4 regions of the Geodermatophilus sp. SYSU D00663 genome follow, and region 1 is predicted to be linked to each of the others. Evidence: riboswitches for the same ligand, from Rfam matches in the RefSeq annotation. Region 1 holds a riboswitch; each other region holds the start of a gene.

What was found. Region 1 has a riboswitch for cyclic di-AMP ahead of ACI79Z_RS15165 (aggregation-promoting factor C-terminal-like domain-containing protein). Riboswitches for the same ligand answer to the same signal wherever they lie in the genome.
Region 2: another riboswitch for cyclic di-AMP. It lies ahead of ACI79Z_RS19725 (transglycosylase family protein); the one in region 1 lies ahead of ACI79Z_RS15165 (aggregation-promoting factor C-terminal-like domain-containing protein).
Region 3: another riboswitch for cyclic di-AMP. It lies ahead of ACI79Z_RS01135 (transglycosylase family protein); the one in region 1 lies ahead of ACI79Z_RS15165 (aggregation-promoting factor C-terminal-like domain-containing protein).
Region 4: another riboswitch for cyclic di-AMP. It lies ahead of ACI79Z_RS11455 (hypothetical protein); the one in region 1 lies ahead of ACI79Z_RS15165 (aggregation-promoting factor C-terminal-like domain-containing protein).

Annotation. Positions count from the first base shown of each region.
Region 1 covers NZ_JBJGZT010000018.1:72,783-77,092, forward strand. Annotated here, with positions in the region: gene ACI79Z_RS15155 (SDR family NAD(P)-dependent oxidoreductase) at 1-91, opposite strand, end outside; gene ACI79Z_RS15160 (class I SAM-dependent methyltransferase) at 115-774, opposite strand; gene ACI79Z_RS15165 (aggregation-promoting factor C-terminal-like domain-containing protein) at 782-1,708, opposite strand; cyclic di-AMP (ydaO/yuaA leader) riboswitch at 1,950-2,110, opposite strand; gene ACI79Z_RS15170 (hypothetical protein) at 2,262-3,158, opposite strand; gene ACI79Z_RS15175 (LLM class flavin-dependent oxidoreductase) at 3,418-4,310, shown strand, end outside.
Region 2 covers NZ_JBJGZT010000030.1:24,879-29,188, forward strand. Annotated here, with positions in the region: gene treZ (malto-oligosyltrehalose trehalohydrolase) at 1-1,390, opposite strand, end outside; gene ACI79Z_RS19725 (transglycosylase family protein) at 1,501-2,100, opposite strand; cyclic di-AMP (ydaO/yuaA leader) riboswitch at 2,104-2,238, opposite strand; gene treY (malto-oligosyltrehalose synthase) at 2,488-4,310, opposite strand, start outside.
Region 3 covers NZ_JBJGZT010000001.1:224,056-228,365, forward strand. Annotated here, with positions in the region: gene ACI79Z_RS01125 (demethylmenaquinone methyltransferase) at 1-157, opposite strand, end outside; gene ACI79Z_RS01130 (isochorismate synthase) at 194-1,468, shown strand; gene ACI79Z_RS01135 (transglycosylase family protein) at 1,565-2,719, opposite strand; cyclic di-AMP (ydaO/yuaA leader) riboswitch at 2,724-2,893, opposite strand; gene menD (2-succinyl-5-enolpyruvyl-6-hydroxy-3-cyclohexene-1-carboxylic-acid synthase) at 3,236-4,310, opposite strand, start outside.
Region 4 covers NZ_JBJGZT010000012.1:90,631-94,940, reverse strand. Annotated here, with positions in the region: gene ACI79Z_RS11475 (dihydrofolate reductase family protein) at 1-46, opposite strand, end outside; gene ACI79Z_RS11470 (YciI family protein) at 155-535, opposite strand; gene ACI79Z_RS11465 (dihydrofolate reductase family protein) at 763-1,326, opposite strand; RNA gene rnpB (RNase P RNA component class A) at 1,768-2,179, opposite strand; cyclic di-AMP (ydaO/yuaA leader) riboswitch at 2,305-2,462, shown strand; gene ACI79Z_RS11455 (hypothetical protein) at 2,721-3,311, shown strand; gene ACI79Z_RS11450 (PIG-L deacetylase family protein) at 3,357-4,076, opposite strand; gene ACI79Z_RS11445 (DoxX family protein) at 4,106-4,310, opposite strand, start outside.

The sequences.
Region 1 (4,310 bases):
CGCGGGCGGCCAGCCGCGGGGCGAGCGCGGCGCCGATGCCGCTGGCCGCCCCGGTGACGACGGCGGTACCGGTGAAGGCGTAGGGGCGCACGCGGCGACCGTATCCGGCGGCGCTCAGGGCAGCCGCCACACCGTCGTCCGGCGCAGCCCGGGCCCCTCCGTCTCGGGGACCTCGTACACCGCGGCCGACTCCAGCCGCTCGTGCGGGAGGTACGGGCGGCCGGGGTCGCCGACGAGCACCTCGCAGCCGCGGGCCCGCGCCCGGTCGAGGAAGGGCAGCACCCGCCCGGTCATCTCCCGGTCGTAGCAGACGTCCCCGGCGACGACGACGTCGACGGCGGGCGGCTCGCGGTCCAGCACGTCGCCGGTGACGCTGATGCCCGCGACGCCGTTGAGGCCGGCGTTGACGCCGACCGCCGTCCGGGAGAACGGGTCGACGTCGCTGGCCAGCACCCACCGGGCACCGGCGAGGACGGCGGCGACGGCCACCAGGCCGCTGCCCGACCCGAGGTCGAGCACCGTGCGGCCGGTGACGGTGGCGGGCTCGTCGAGCAGGTGGCGGGCCAGCGCCTGCCCGCCGGGCCAGGCGGCGGCCCAGAACGGCGGCTCCCCGCCCGCCCCGCCGGCCGCGGTCTCCATCGCCTCCCACAGGGCGACGACGTCGTCGGCGACGTGCAGCCGCACCTCGGGGACGAGCGAGGGCCGGCGCACCTGGGTGTGCGCGCGGACGAACCCCGCGGGCACCACCCGGGTGGCCGGCCCTCGATGGATCACGTGTCGATCAGTACCAGCCGGTGGCCTGGCTGTGCGCCCAGGCGTCGCACGGCGAGCCGTAGCGCTCCTCGATGTAGATCAGGCCGGCGTCGATCTGGCGGTAGCCGTCGGAGGTCTTGGCGATCCCGGTGCTGGCCCAGGTGGAGTCCAGGAACTGCGGGATGCCGTAGGCGGTGCTGGTGGGGTTCTGGGCGTTGGGGTTCCAGCCGCTCTCCTTGCCCCACAGCTTCTCCAGGCAGGAGAACTGCTCGCCGCTGCCGACCTTGCTCAGCGCGTAGTCCTTGAAGGAGCCGGAGGGCGCGGCGGGCGCGGCCTCCTCGGCGGCCTGCTCCTCGGCGGCCTGCTGCGCGGCGGCGGCCTCGGCGGCGGCCTGCGCCTCGGCGGCCTGGCGGGCGGCCTCCTGCTCCGCGGCGACGCGGGCGGCCTCCTGCTCGGCGGCGACGCGGGCGGCCTCGGCCTCGGCGGCCTGGCGGTCGCGCTCGGCCTGCTCGGCGGCGAGCTGCGCGTGGGCGGCACCGGCCTCCTGCGCGCTGCGCTCGGCGCGCGAGGCGGCGATGTCGGCCAGCGACGTCAGGTCGGGGGCGGTCGCGGCCTGCTGCTCGGGGATGCCCAGCTCGTCGGCGACGCTGACCGCGGTGCCGGCGGTGTCGGTACCGGCGGAGGCGGCGGGGCCGCTGGTGGAGACGACGCCGACGATCAGCGCGCCGGCGGCGGCGGCGCCGAGCAGGAGGGCCGGGCGGCGCGGGCCCAGCGGCGGGCCGCCGCGGCGGAACAGGCGCCGGCGGGCGGGGGCCTCGGCGGCGTCCGCGACCGCGGGCAGCTCGCGGGTGGCGGTGCCGGCCGTGGTCTCGGCGGCGGTGTCGGGGGTGTCGGCGGTGGCGAGCTCGACGGTCGCGGGGGCGTCGGCAGGCGTGTTCGGGACGTGGCGGGACATGAGGGGGTGAGGGCTCCGAGGGAGAGTGCGCGCGGCAGCGGGCCCGGAGGCGGACCTCGGGCATGCGCGTGCGGCGCGGGGCTACGGGTGTCGCGGACTACGGGGTCCCCGGCGACGTCGTCGCAGGGAGCGGCAGGGCAGGGGCGGCCGGCGTCAGGCGGACGCGGGAGCGCGGTGTGCGCGCGGGCAGCTGCACCTGCGGGCCGCTTCGGCCCGGAGGCGGGGCATGCGGGGACTCTCCGTTTCTTCCGTGAGCCGCCTACCGAGTTAGCTGACGGGTTCGGGCGGGAAGGAGCCCTACGCGCGCCGGGCCGGAGCTCGGCGGGCGCGATTCACCCCAGTACTGCGGTGGGTCCCCGGCTCGCGTCCACGGGCGCGGACACGACTCGGCGGCGTCCGGCCGGGCTCCCCAGGACGGGGACCTGACGACCAGCCGGACGCCAGCCACCGTACGGTCGTTACCGGTTCGTGACAACCGCCGGGGCCGGAGGTGCGGCCGTGACGGGTGGGGCGGACCCCCTCGTCCCGGAACCCGCCCCCGCGTCGCCGCTGGTCAGGAGGCCGCGGCCACCTCGGGCCGGCCGGGCCCGTGCAGCGGTGTCACGTCGGACACGTCCGTCCCGGACGACGCCGGACGCGACTCCGCCCGGAGTCCACCGGCGGACTCCTCCAGTCGGGCCAGCCCCCGCTTGTCGCCGAGGGCGGGGACGTCGTCGGGCACGACGCCGGTGACGACGGCGAGCGCCTCGTCCAGCTGCCCGGTCAGCAGGCGCAGCCAGTCGCGCGCCCGGTCGCGCTCGTCGCGCAGGGGCTCGAGCTCGGCCTCGACGGCGTGCCGGCGCTCGAGCGCCTCGGCGTCGGCCCGCGCCCGTGCCGCGGCGGCCTCGCGGTCCCGCCGCTCGCGCTCCGCGGCGGCCGCCTCCTCCAGCCGGGCCGCCTCGCGGCGCGCGGCCTCGAGGACGGCGGCGGCCTCGCTGCGGGTCTGCTCGCGGGCGGCGAGCACCGCCTCGCGCATCTCGGCCACCCCGGACAGCCGGGCCTGCGCCTCGGCGAGCGCCTCGGCGCGGATCCGCCCGGCCTCCTCCTCGGCGGCGGCCGTCAGCGCGGCGGCCTCCTCCTCGGCCCGCCGCACGATCGCGGCCGCGTCCTCGGGGCCGGGCAGGCTCTGCCGCTCGCGGACCAGCTGGGCCAGCCGCCGGCGGGCGTTCTGCAGCTTGGCCGAGGCGGCGGCGTAGCGGCTGAGCAGGTGCTCGTTCTCCCGGCGCAGGACCAGCAGCTCGGTCTCGGCCCAGGCGACGTAGTCGTCCACCTGCACGCGGTCGTAGCCGCGGACCGCCCCGGTGAACACCGGCCCGGTGCCCAGCAGGCCGTCGAGCCCACGTCCCGGAGGCGGCTCCGCGGTGCCGTCCCCGGTCCCGTCGGGAGCAGCTCCCCGTCCCCGCAGCGACATCCCGGTTCCCCCTCGGTGCGCCGTCCGATCCGGCCCCCCACCGGCGCGCCGGTCGGGGGTGATCACAGAGTTCCACCCGCCGGGTGCGGCCGGACGGGTCGACACGGACGCGCGCGGGGCGTCCGGACCGGTCGCGCCCGGACGTGCCGGGCCGGTCACCGAGCGCGGTCGAGAGGTCTCAGTACGGTCACGGAGGCGTCGGGAATGCCCGGCGGGGGCGGGTCGTTGGGCCGGGTACAGTAGTTGCACTCTCAACCACATGGAGCACGAGATGCAGTTCGGGGTCTTCACGGTCAGCGACGTCACGACCGACCCGACGACGGGGCGGACGCCGAGCGAGGCGGAGCGGATCAAGGCCGTCGTCACCATCGCGAAGAAGGCCGAGGAGGTGGGCCTCGACGTCTTCGCGCTCGGTGAGCACCACAACCCGCCGTTCTTCTCGTCCTCCCCCACGACCACGCTGGCCTACGTCGCGGCGCAGACCTCCCGGCTGCAGCTGTCGACGTCGACCACGCTGATCACCACCAACGACCCGGTGAAGATCGCCGAGGACTACGCGATGCTGCAGCACCTCGCGGACGGCCGCGTCGACCTGATGATGGGCCGCGGCAACACCGGCCCGGTCTACCCGTGGTTCGGTCAGGACATCCGCAACGGCATCCCGCTGGCGGTGGAGAACTACGCGCTGCTGCGCCGGCTGTGGGACGAGGAGGTCGTGGACTGGCAGGGCCGGTTCCGCACCCCGCTGCAGGGCTTCACCTCCACCCCGCGGCCGCTGGACGGCGTCCCGCCGTTCGTGTGGCACGGCTCGATCCGCTCGCCGCAGATCGCCGAGCAGGCCGCCTACTACGGCGACGGCTTCTTCCACAACCACATCTTCTGGCCGAAGGAGCACACCCAGCGGATGGTGGAGTTCTACCGGTCCCGGTTCGAGCACCACGGCCACGGCGCCGCCGACCAGGCGATCGTCGGCCTCGGCGGGCAGGTGTTCATGCGGAGGAACAGCCAGGACGCCGTCGCCGAGTTCCGGCCCTACTTCGACAACGCGCCGGTCTACGGGCACGGGCCCTCGCTCGAGGACTTCTCCCGGGAGACGCCGCTGACGGTGGGCAGCCCGCAGCAGGTCGTCGAGCGCACCCTCGGCTTCCGCGA
Region 2 (4,310 bases), on a different contig from region 1:
CCTCGTCGGCGTCCCAGCCGTGCTCGGCGAACTCGTTCTTGCGGCCCTCGGCCGTCGCGCGGCCGATGTCGGGGTCGGTGTGGCTGGTGAAGAACTGCCACGGCGTCGAGGCCCCCCACTCCTCGCCCATGAACAGCATCGGCGTGAACGGGCCGGTCAGCACCAGGGTCGCGCCGACGGCGAGCAGGCCGGGGGACAGCGTCGCCGAGACGCGGTCGCCGATGGCGCGGTTGCCGATCTGGTCGTGGTCCTGCAGGTAGCCGAGGAACTTCCAGCCCGGCAGCCGCGCGGTGTCCACCGGCCGGCCGTGCGAGCGGCGGCGGAAGCTGGACCACGTGCCGTCGTGGAAGAAGGCGCCGGTGAGGGTCTTGGCCAGCCCGGCGAGCCCGGCCTCGGCGAAGTCGCCGTAGTAGCCCTGCCCCTCCCCGGTGAGCGTCGCGTGCAGCGCGTGGTGGAAGTCGTCGCTCCACTGGGCGTGGATGCCGGTGCCGCCGGCCACCCGGGGGGTGACCACCCGGGGGTCGTTCAGGTCGCTCTCGGCGATGAGCGTCAGCGGCCGGCCGACGGCGACCGAGAGCCGGTCGACCTCCTGCGCCATCTCCTCGAGCACGTGCGTGGCGCGCTCGTCGACCAGCGCGTGGACGGCGTCCAGCCGCAGCCCGTCGACGTGCATGTCGCGCAGCCACATCAGGGCGTTGTCGAGGATGTAGCGGCGGACCTCGTCGGAGTCCGGCCCGGACAGGTTGACCGACTCGCCCCAGGTGTTCGCGCCGCCCTCCGAGAAGATCGGCATGAACAGGGGCAGGTAGTTCCCCGACGGGCCCACGTGGTTGTAGACGACGTCCTGGATGACGCCGATCCCGCGCTGGTGGCAGGCGTCGACGAACCGCTGGTAGGCCGCGGGGCCGCCGTAGCTCTCCTGCACCGTGTACCAGAGGACGCCGTCGTAGCCCCAGTTGTGCGTGCCGTCGAAGCCGTTGACCGGCAGCAGCTCGACGAAGTCGACGCCGAGGTCGGCGAGGTGGCCCAGCCGGTCGATGGCCGAGTCGAGGGTGCCCTCGGGCGTGAACGTGCCGACGTGCAGCTCGTAGACGACGCCGCCGGCGAGCGGGCGCCCGGTCCAGGCGGTGTCGCCCCAGGCGTACGCCGACGGGTCGAACCGGCGGGACAGGCCGTGCACGCCGTCGGGCTGGCGACGCGAGCGCGGGTCGGGGCGCGGCGTGTCGTCGTCGCCGAGCAGGTAGCCGTAGTCGGACTCCGGGCCGGCCTCGACCTCGGCCCGCCACCAGCCGTCGTCGTCGCGGCGCATGTCGTGCACCGTGCCGTCGACCTGCAGGCGCACACGCTCGGGCACGGGCGCCCAGACGGCGAACTCGACGGGTGCGGACATGCGGGGGCCTCCCAGCGGTAGTGCGGCTGACCGGTCCCTCTTGCCCGCTGCGGGCGCGGTCAACCGCGAGCGGCAGCCGGGGGAGCGGGTCCCCCGGCTGCCGCCTCGGGTCACGGCAGCTGCAGGACCTGCCCGACGTGGATGACGTCCGGGTTGCTGACGGTGCCGCTGTTGGCCGACCAGAGGGCCTTCCAGCCGCCCTCGACGCCCTGGTCCCGGGCGATCGTGCCCAGCGTGTCGCCGGACCGCACGGTGTACGAGCCGCCGGACGCCCCGGCGGCGGACTCCCCGGCCCGGGCGGCCGTGTCCGGCTCGGCCGGCGCGGGTGCGGCGGCGGGCGCGGCGGCCGGCGAGCCGGCCTCCGGGGCGCCCGGGTCCAGGCCCTTGCCGCAGGTGGGCCAGGCGCCCGGGCCCTGGACGTCGAGCGTGCGCTCGGCGACGGCGATCTGCTGCGCCTTGGTGGCCAGGTCGGCGCGCGCGGCGTACTCGGTGCCGCCGAAGGCCGCCCAGGTGGACTGGCTGAACTGCAGGCCGCCGTAGTAGCCGTTGCCGGTGTTGATGCTCCAGTTGCCGCTGGACTCGCACTGGGCGACGGCGTCCCAGTCGTTGGGAGCGGCGGCCGAGGCCGGGCCGGCGGTGACGCCGATCGCGGCCGCGGCCACGCCGGTCGTCACGAGGGCACGGCGGAGCAGGGACGTGGACGTGCGCATGGGGGATCTCCGATCCGCCGCCTGCGAGGTGAGCTGTCGGGTTCGGAGCGATCGGTGCCCCGGCCGCACGGCGTGCGGCTTCACCCCGAGGCGCTGCGTCCGGTCCCCCCGTGACCGCGGTGCAGGCGCCGAAGTGGGTCCCCCACCCCCGTCCTGGCTGTGCTCGAGGAACGGAGCCCGGCGGACGGGGTTCGGCGGACCGGCTCCGGCACGCGGCAGTCGGTTGGCCCGCGTGCGGTCGCAAAGGTAACGGGAGCATCACGAGACGGCACACCGGCACCACCCGTCACGGCGTGTCGCCCGGCCCGTGCCGGGCGGCGCGCACGAGATCGCCGGCAGGGGCCGCAGGTCACGGCGGCGCCGGCAGGCGCCGCCGTGACCTCCGTCTCAGTCCCGGACGAGCAGGGCCACCGGCAGCCGGGCCAGCAGCTCGCCGACGGGCGCTCCGCCGGCGTCGGAGACGACCCGCGTGCCGGTGAGCACGTCGCGCCACGCACCGGTCGGCAGCGTCAGCGCGGTGTCGCCCCAGCCGGTGGCGGCCAGCGCCACCGGCAGCCGGGTCGCCACGGTCACCGCGCCGCCCTGCTCCCCGGACCCACGGTCGAAGGCGACGACGTGCTGCGCGGCGGACCCGGTGGCCGCCACGGGGGTGTAGCCGGTGAACAGCTCCGGGGAGTCCCGCCGCAGCCGCAGCGCCCGCGACACGACGAGCAGCTTGGCCGCGCCGGTGTCGTCGACCTCCGGCACCTCCCCGCCGTCGAGCCGGGCCAGCAGCGCGCGCCGCTCGTCGTAGTCGACCGGGCGGCGGTTGTCGGGGTCGACGAGCGAGTGGTCCCACAGCTCGGTGCCCTGGTAGACGTCCGGGACGCCGGGCATCGTCAGCTGCAGCAGCTTCTGCGCCAGCCCGTTGGACCGGCCCGCCGGGCCGATCCGCGCGACGAAGGCCTCGATCTCGCGGTTCGTGGCCTCGTCGTCGTAGGCGGCGTCGACCATCGCGTGCAGCTGCGCCTCGAACGCCTCGTCGACGTCGGTCCACGTCGTCGACTGCCCGGCCTCCCGGGCCGCCTTCTCCGCGTAGGCGTGCGCCCGCTCGCGGGACAGCGGCCACGCGCCGACCAGGTTCTGCCACACCAGGTGCGCCAGCGGCCGGTCGGGCAGCGGGTGGCGGGACAGCCAGCCGCGGACCAGGTCCGCCCACTCCGTCGGCACCTCGGCGAGGACGGCCAGGCGCGCCCGGGTGTCCTCGCTGCGCTTGGTGTCGTGCGTGGTGAGCGTCGTCATCGACTCCGGCTTGCGCTCCAGCCGCCGCGCCTGCGCCTCGTGGAACTCCTCCGGGGTGCTGCCGAAGCGCGCCGGGTCGCCGCCGACCTCGTTGAGCACCACGAACCGCGCCCACCGGTAGTAGGCGCTGTCCTCGACGCCCTTGGCCATCACCGGGCCGCTGGTCTGCTCGAACCGGGTGGCCGCCTCGGTGCCGGCCTGCGCCAGGACCGGGTGCAGCGCGTCGACCGCGGCGACCAGGTCGGGACGGCGGTCGCGGACGTCGCCCACGGCGGCGTCGAGGTGCTCGCGGCCGTCGGGCAGGTAGGTGCGGTAGACGGAGAAGGAGGCCAGCAGCTCGGCCAGCGCCTCCTTCTCCGTCTCCACGTCGACGCCCGGCAGCTCGCCGATGACGCGCACCAGCCGGGCGACCTCGGAGCCGAGGATCCCGTCGGTCACCTCGCGCTTGCAGTCGTGCACCAGCTGCCCGTAGTCGACCGCCCGGCCGGACAGCTCGGTGTCCAGCGCGGTCAGCGCCGCCTCGCCGGCCGGGTCGACCAGGACGTCGTCGACCTCGGCCAGCGCGTCGTAGCCGGTGGTGCCGGCCGCCCGCCAGCTCTCCGGCAGGTCCTCACCGGGCTCGAGGATCTTCTCGACCACCGTCCACCGGCCGCCCGACGCCTCGGCCAGCCGGTCCAGGTACTCCTTGGGGTCGGCCAGGCCGTCGGGGTGGTCGATGCGCAGCCCGTCGACGGCGCCGTCGGCCACCAGCCGCAGCACCAGCTCGTGGGTGGCCCGGAAGACCTCCGGGTCCTCCACGCGCAGCCCGGCGAGGGTGTTGATGGCGAAGAAGCGCCGGTAGTTGAGGTCGGCGTCCGCGCGCCGCCAGTCGACCAGCTCGTAGTGCTGCCGGTCGTGCACCTCCTGCGGGGTGCCCTCGCCGGTGCCGG
Region 3 (4,310 bases), on a different contig from region 1:
CCCGCCGCCAGGCGGCGTCGCGACCGCCGGAGAGCACGGTGTTGGTGAGGTCGTAGCGGCGGGCGACACCGTCGAACATGGCCGCGACCTCGTGCGGCTGCTTGTCCAGCCCGGCCCTCGACCCGGCGGTGTGTGCGCTGTCTCGCCGGTCTGCCACGGCGGACGACGCTACCGGCTGCCTACGCTGGGGGACGTGACGGCAGCGGCGGTGACCACCCCGGACGCCGCCGCGCCCGCCGTGACCACGGTCGCGCTGCCCGACTCCCCCGGCCTGCTGGCGCTGCTGCCGCGCGGGGGCGCGCTGTCCTGGGTGCGCCGCGGCGAGGGCCTGGTCGGCTGGGGCGAGGCGGACCGCCTCGAGGTCTCCGGTCCCGGCGCGCTGGCCGAGGCCGCCGCCTGGTGGGCCGACCGCAGCGCCGCCCTCGCCGTCGACGACGAGGTGGGCGTGCCCGGCTCCGGGCCGGTCGTGTTCGCGAGCGTCGCGTTCGACCCCGCGCGGGAGACGTCGGTGTTCGTCGTCCCCGAGGTCGTCGTCGGCCGCCGCGACGGCGTCGCCTGGGTGACCACGACCGGCGACGCCGACCCGGGCGACGTGCTGGCGGCGGCCCGCGAGCCGCTGACCCCCGCGCCGGGGCGGCTGCGCTACGCCGACGGCGCGCTCGACCCCGCCTCGTGGTGCGGCGCGGTGTCCGCCGCGATCGGCCGCATCGGCGCCGGTGACCTCGCCAAGGTGGTGCTCGCGCGCGACCTGCTGGTCACCGCCGACGTGCCGCTGGACCCCCGCCGCCTGCTCGACCGGCTGGCCACCCGCTTCCCCGACTGCTGGACCTTCGCCGTCGACGGGCTGCTCGGCGCCACCCCCGAGCTGCTGCTGCGCCGCACCGGCCGGCAGCTGTCGGCGCGGGTGCTGGCCGGCACCGCCCCGCGCGGCGCGGGCGCCGAGGACGAGCGGCTCGCGGCCGGCCTGCTGGCCAGCGCCAAGGACCGCGCCGAGCACGCCCTCGCCGTCGACTCGCTCGTGCGGGCGCTCGACCCGTTCTGCACCGCGCTGTCGGTGCCGGAGCAGCCCTCGCTGCTCACGCTGCCCAACGTGCGGCACCTGGCCACCGACGTCGTCGGCACCCAGCGCCGCTCGGGCGCCCGCGGCCGCGCCGGGCTGCTGGAGCTGGTCGACGCCGTGCACCCCACCGCCGCCGTCTGCGGCACCCCGCCCGAGGCCGCCGCCGGGGTCATCGCCGAGCTGGAGGGCATGGACCGCGGCCGCTACGCCGGGCCGGTGGGCTGGCTCGACGCCCGAGGGGACGGCGAGTTCGGGCTGGCCCTCCGCTGCGCGCAGCTGGTCGACGACGACCCGTGCTCGGCCCGGCTGTTCGCCGGCTGCGGCATCGTCGCCGGCTCCGACCCGGCGGCCGAGCTCGCCGAGACCCAGTCGAAGTTCGCCGCCTTCCAGGCCGCGCTCGAGGGCTGAGCCGGCCCGCTCCCGGCCGGCCGCCGTCCTGCCCCGGGAACGACGAGGGCCCCGGCCGCGGCGCGCGGTCGGGGCCCTCGTCGGGTGAGGCGGAGGTCAGCCCACGTAGTTCACGTGCACGTGGTCCATGTGGTTGGCGGTCGCGCCGCCGCGGTCCTCCATCGCCTTCCAGGCGCCGTCGGGCGAGGTCAGGATGCGCTGCTGCCAGATGACGTACTCGACGCCGAGCTCGTCCCAGTGGTCGACGTGGTACTGGGCGATCGCGTCGCCGAGGGCGGCGTCGGACATGACCATGTAGTCCAGCGCCTTGCCGGAGGGGTGGCCGTCCGGGTCGACCGCGCTGGCCCGCGTGCCGCCGAGGGTGATGTCCGCGGCGCCCGGGACGTTGCTGACGACGGCGTTCGCCGCCGCCTGCACGGCCTCGTGGATCGCGCCGGCGGTGTTCGTGATCTCGGCGACGACCGAGGCCTGCGCGACCTGCGGGGCGGCCTCGGCGATCGGCGGGGTGGCGGCGGGCGCCGCCTCGCCGGCGGCGGCGACCGGGGCCGGGGCGGCCTCGGCGGCGGGAGCCGGAGCGGCCTCGGCCGGGGCGGCGGTCGAGCCGCTGAGCGCCAGCACCTGACCGGGATAGATCCGGTTCGGGTTGCCGCCGATGACGTCGACGTTGCGCTCGTAGAGCTCCCGCCAGCTCTGGCCGTGGGCGGCGGCGATCTTCGCCACCGTGTCCCGCCAGCGGACGGTGTACTCCTCGGTGGTGACCTCGGCCTGCTCGGCCGGGGCGGCCTGCTCGGCGGCCGGCTGCTCGGCCGGAGCGGCCGGGGCCTCGGCGGCCGGGGCGGCCTGCTCGGCGGGAGCGGCCGGCGCCTCGGCGGCGGCCGCGGTGGTGCCGTCGGTCAGGTACTTGCCGCAGGTCGGCCAGGCGCCGACGCCCTGGCCGGCCAGGACGGCCTCGGCGATCTGGACCTGCTCGGCCGGGGTGGCGAGGTCGGCGCGCGGGGCGAGGTCGGTGCCCCCGAAGGCGGCCCAGGTGGACTGGCTGAACTGCAGCCCGCCGTAGTAGCCGTTGCCGGTGTTGATGCTCCAGTTGCCGCTGGACTCGCACTGGGCGACGCCGGTCCAGTCGTGGGTGGTGGAGGCGGAGGCCGGCGAGCTCAGGACGCCCAGACCGACGGCGGCGGCGCCGGCGGCGACAGGGGCCTTGGCGATGACCTTCTTGGTGCGGACGTAGCGGGGTGCGCGGTGCTTGGGCATGGTGATGATCTCCCGATCACCGCCGGCGAGGTGAGCTGTCGGGTTCGGGCGATCGGTGCCCGGCCGCGGTCCGCGGCTTCACCCCGAGGCGCGCTCCGACAGGCCCCCGTAGGCCGTCGCGCGCCGGAAGAGTGGGTCCCCCACCCCTGCCCTGGGAGTTGACGTGGGCGACCGGTGGGCAGGGTTTGGCGGACCGGCGCCGCGCTCTGTGTTCGCTGAGCGCAGCCAAAACGTTACGTGTCGTCATGTCGACTGTCGTCGTGACGGCGGTCACACGGCGGTTCGGCCGGGGCGTGTGGGGTACGGCGTGACGTCGGCGTGACCACCGCGCGGGTAACGGAACCCGCTGCTCGCCGCGCACGATCGGGCCCTGCCGGGGTCGTGCCGTCCCCGCCGCGTCCGCGCCGGGTCCCGTGACGAAGGCCACCGGGAACGGGTGGCGGACCGGCCCGTCACGAGGGCCTGGGACGAGCTCCCGGGCCGTGCCCGGGCCCCGTCCGGCGCTCCTCGGACCGGTCAGGCCAGCGCGCGGCCCGCGGCCTCCCGCAGGGCGACGGCGAGGTCGGCCTCCGCGCGCTGGTCGGTGCGGGCGACGACCACCCGCGGCCCGCCGCGCGCCAGCGCGGCGGCGAGCTCCTCCGGCGTGGTCACCGCCACCGCCTCCCACCCCAGGGACGCCGCGACGGCGACCAGGTCCCGCCCGTGCGGCGTGCCGAACACCCGCCGGTAGTCGTGGGCGTACGCCGGCCGCCCGGGCTCCAGCTGGGCGAAGATCCCGCCCCCGTCGTTGTCGGGCACCACCACGGTGAGGTCCGGGCGCGGCTCGCCCTCGCCGGTGAGCAGCCCCTGCAGGTCGTGCAGGAACGTCAGGTCGCCCATGAGCGCCACCGCCGGCCCGCCGTGGACCAGCGCGGCGCCGACGGCGGTGGACACCGTGCCGTCGATGCCGGCGACGCCGCGGTTGGCGAGCACGGCGACGTCGCCGCGCGGGACGGCGAGCCGGTCGACGTCGCGCACCGGCGTGGAGGAGCCGAGCACCAGCAGCGCCCCCGGCGGCAGCGCGGCGACGACGTCGCGGGCCAGCCGGGCGGCGGTCAGCCCGCGCGCGGCGTCCAGGGCGGCGTCGACGGCGGCGCCCACCCGGTCCGCGGCCGCGCGCCAGGCGGCGGCCCAGCCGGGGTCGCAGGGCGGCCCGGCCGGCGGGGCGGCGCGGGTGACCAGCGCGGCGGAGCGGCCGGCGTCGGGCCAGCGCGGCCCGGCGACCACGGTCTCCACGCGCACCCGCGGGTCGGCCAGCAGCGCGGACACCGGCCGGGACAGCGTCGGCCGGCCGACGACGACCACCCGGTCGGGCCGGTGCGCGTCCAGCCAGCCGGGCACGCCGAGCAGCAGCGCCCCGCCGCGCACGGCGCCGTCGGTCCACGCCCCGCCGCTCGGCTCGGCGACCACCGGCCAGCCGGCCGCGGCGGCGCCGGCCGCCCACGCCCGGCCGGCGGCGTCGGGCCCGTCCCCGGCGACGACGAGCGTGCGCGGGCCGTCGGCGATCGGTGCGGCCGCGGCGGGCGCGGACGCGCCGGCGGTCCACGGCGCG
Region 4 (4,310 bases), on a different contig from region 1:
AGTAGCCGTCCAGCGACAGCATCATGTGCACGACGATCTTCCGCATCCGTCCTCCTGGTCTCCGACCCGGTCCGGGAGCTCGGACCGGCGGACGGGGACGAAGTCATCGGTCCCGCCTCCCGGGAGCCGCCCCGGGGGACACGGCGGCGCGACCTCACACCGCCGGGCGCTGTGCCGGTATCTCCTGGAAGGCGCGGACCTCGATCCGCGCGCCGAGCGCCCGGGACGCCTTCGCCGCCCAGGAGACGGCCGCCGCCCGGTCCGGCGCCTCGACGACCCAGAAGCCGCCGAGGTACTCCGGCGCCTGCGTGTACGGCCCGTCGGTGAGGGCGAGGTCGTCCCCGGTGTGGTCGACGGTGACCGCGGTCGACGGCGGGTGCAGCCCACCGGCGAAGACCAGCGCGCCGGACGCCGCCAGCTCCTCCAGGAAGGCGCCGGCCGCCGCCAGGGCGACCTCCAGCTCGGCGGGGTCCATCGTGGCCATCGTCGGTTCCTCGGCCGAGTCGTGCGGCATGGACAGCAGGTACTGCGTCACGGGTCCTCCCGGGTGGTCGCCGCGGCCCGTCCGGCCGCTCCACGAGAGGGACCCCGGTCGCCGCATCGACTCATCGGTCGGGTCCCGTCGGTGGGGTCGCCTGGCGGCGACACACCGGCAGCCACCCGCGACCGGGCCCGGACGACCGGACGCCGTCGACCCGGTCGTGCGCGGATCGGCGGAGGGGGACGACGGACGAGTCGGCCTGCCGATCCGGGGCCGGCTGTTCAGCGCCTGGTCTCGTACCTGGTCAGGAGCACGCCGCCGCGGAACGTCCGGGTCTCCACCAGGTCCAGGTCCACCCGGTCGTCCAGGGCCGGGAAGAACGGCGTGCCGCCGCCCACCAGGACCGGGTGGGTGACGAGCGCGTACTCGTCGATCAGCCCGGCCCGCATGGCCGCCGCGGCGAGGGTGGCGCCACCGACGTCCATGGGACCGCCGTCCCCGGCCTTGAGCCGGGTGATCTCGGTGACGGCGTCGCCGGTGACCAGGCGGGCGTTCCCGTCGACCGCGCTGGCCGTCGAGGAGAACACCACCTTCGGCATGTCCCGCCAACGGCGGGCGTACTCGATCTGCGCCGGTGTGGCGCCGGGCTGCCGGTCGGCGGTCGGCCAGTGGGAGCTCATCGTCTCCCACAGTCTGCGCCCGTACAGCGCCAGGCCCGTGGCCTCCACCCGGTCGGACCACCACTGGAACAGCTCGTCGCTCGGCACGCTCCAGCCGAGGTCGTCGCCGGGCGCGGCGACGTAGCCGTCCAGGCTCAGGTTCATGGCGAAGGTCAGTCTCCGCATCGCGTGGCCTCCCGTGGGTCGGTGTTCGGCGTACGGACCGACACGGCACGGAGAACTGACCGGTCGGACCACACCCAGGGCCGGTCGACCACCGCGCCGAGCGGATGCCGCGTACGAGGAGGGACGACGACCGGCACAGCGCCCCGTGGGACGGGTCGCCGCCTCGTCGTCCGGCCGCTCGACGTCCACGCCGCCGGGTCGCAGGGGCCGCGTGACGCGAGCCGGATCATCCCGGAGCCGATCGTCGTCAGCAGCCGCAGCCGGGAAGAGGGCGAGCCGACCTCGGCCGACGATCGCCGTGACCGACCGACGTCAGCCACCTCTGGCCCGGCTCCGGCGACCGGCCGAGGGCCGCCGCCGACCCCGTTCCCGGCCGAGCGGCGGACCCCGCGCGGACCGGCGCCGCGCCCTGACCGCAGACCCGCAGGTCACGGCGGGCGACGGACGAGTCGGCCTGTACGCCGGGTTCTGTCCTCGGGCGCCTCGCGGCCTCCCGATGGGCGGTCATCCATCTAGGCCCGCCGTTGCCGGCGGGCTCGAGCGGTCCACCCGCAGGCTCGGGCGGGCAGCCCTCGAACGCCTGCGCAGGACGGTGTCCGGTCGCCCGGCCACCGCCCCTTCTCGACCTTGCTCCGGGTGGGGTTTACCGAGCCGCACCGGTCACCCGGTGCGCTGGTGGTCTCTTACACCACCGTTTCACCCTCACCAGCAGCGGACTGCTGGCGGTCTGTTCTCTGTGGCACTGTCCCGCGGGTCACCCCGGGTCGCCGTTAGCGACCACCCTGCCCTGTGGAGCCCGGACGTTCCTCGGCGACGGGGTCTCCCCCGCCGACGCGACCGCCCGGCCGACTCGTCCGTCGTGCCGACCAGTCTACGGACCCCCTCAGCGGAACTGCTCAGTCCGCGCTGCGGGCTCCCGCGGACGCTCCTACGGTGGCTCCGTCCGGCCGGTCGTCACGTCCTCCACCGGGGGAACCGAGCCGGGTGCCGCCGAGTCGCGGCCACCGCGGTGGCCGTGAGCCGGGGACCCACCGCACCACCGGGGTGAGTCCCACCTCCCGGACCCGGGAGGGGGTAGGGCGCAGTTCCCCGCCCGAACCCGTCAGCTGACCCGGTAGGCGGCCACGGGAGAACGGAGAACCACCACGGGGTGCGCCGACGGCGCCTGCCCCGGCGTGCCCCGCACTCTGCGACGAGCGCCGCGACCCGCCCACCTCCGCCGGTCGCCGCGCCTCCACGGACCGGAAACGACCGGCCTCGCGTCGGCCTGCCCTCCAGCAGCCGCCCGCCGCCCGGCCGCGTCCCGGCCCGTCCCGCAGGTCCCCCCACGCGACGGGTGACCGCCGAGCCACGGACGGCGCCACGCGGAACCGACGTCAGGAGCTCTCCTCGTCATGCCCTCGAACAGCAAGCGCACGATCCGCCGGACCCTCACGGCCGGCGCCCTCGCCGTCGCCTTCGGCCTCAGCGGCCAGTCGGTGGCCCAGGCCGACTGGGACGGCCCCCGCCGGGACGGGTCGAACGGCTGGTCCCAGGACCGGGGAGGAGCCGCGGCGCCCGCGCCCGCGGCCCCCGCCGCCCCCGCGGCCGCACCGGCAGCCGCCCCCGCCGCCCCCGCGGCGGTGTCCACGAACCTCACCGGCGCGCCGACCGCCTCCTCGACCTCCTACAGCGCCTGGGCGGCGCACGTCCGCCCCGTCGTCGCCGAGGTCGTGCAGCAGTGCGGGGTGTCCACCGTGCTCACCCGCCCCGGGCACTCCCCCACCCAGCAGCTCGCCGCGGACTTCATGGTCTACGCCGACTCCGCCAAGGGGAACGCCGTCGCCCAGTACGTCCTCGACAACGCCGCGCGCATGGGCGTCGACTACGTCATCTGGAAGCAGCGGATCTTCGTGATCGGGAGCTCCGGCTGGCGGGCGATGGAGGACCGCGGGTCCCCCACCGCCAACCACATGGACCACGTCCACGTGAGCTTCAACCCCTGACCGGCCCGGACGCGGCCCCGGGCGCACCCCGGGGCCGCGTCCGCCTCAGCCGGCGTACAGCGCGAAGCCGGCCACCCGCCGGCCGTCGACGACCGGGGTCGCCGTGTCGACCTGTCGCCGTGCCTGCTCCTCGACCGGGTCGGCCGACAGCGCCTGCAGGTAGCGGCGGTGCTCGGCCAGCGAGGCCACCGCCCGGTCGACGACGTCGGTCACGTCGACGGTGTGCGTGACCCCCACCGGCGTGGAGACGGCGGTCCAGCGCACCCCGCGCCAGGGCTCCGGGTCGGCGAGCTCGGCGAAGATCCACTCGTTGGCCGCGTCGCCGACGGCGTCGACCACCGCCCGGCCCAGCACCCGGTGGTCGGCGCTGTTCCAGTAGCCGAGCGGGGCGCCCGGCGGCGTCCACGTGTCGCCGAAGTGCAGCGTGACCACGAGGTCGGGGCGGTGCCGCCGGATCGCCGCCGCGACCGCCCGCCGCAGGTCCAGCCCCTCGGTCAGCCGCCCGTCGGGGTGGCCGAGGAACTCGACCACCGACACGCCGACCACCGCGGCCGCGGCCCGCTGCTCGCGCTCGCGCAGCGGCCCGGCGGCCTCCGGCGGCAGCCCGGCGATGCCGGCCTCGCCGCTGGTGGCCATCACGTACCGGACGTCGCGCCCGGCCGCCGTCCACGCCGCGACGGCGGCCGCGCAGCCGTACTCCACGTCGTCGGGGTGGGCGGCGACGACCAGGGCGCGCTGCCAGTCCTCGGGGAACGCCTCCGTCATGCGGGCAGTCTGCCCGCGGCCGCTGACGCTCAGCGCCCTCGGGCCACCCGCAGCGCCGCGGCGATCATCGGCGCCTGCAGCGGCAGCCGGACCACCGCCGCGGCCAGCATCGCCGGCCGCCCGCGCGCCACGCGGAGGTGGTGCAGGTGGGCCGGCACGAACGACGCCAGGAGCGCGGCCGCGGCCCGTCCCCCGGCCCGGCGGCTCGCCGGCGCGGCCAGCAGCGCGGCGGTG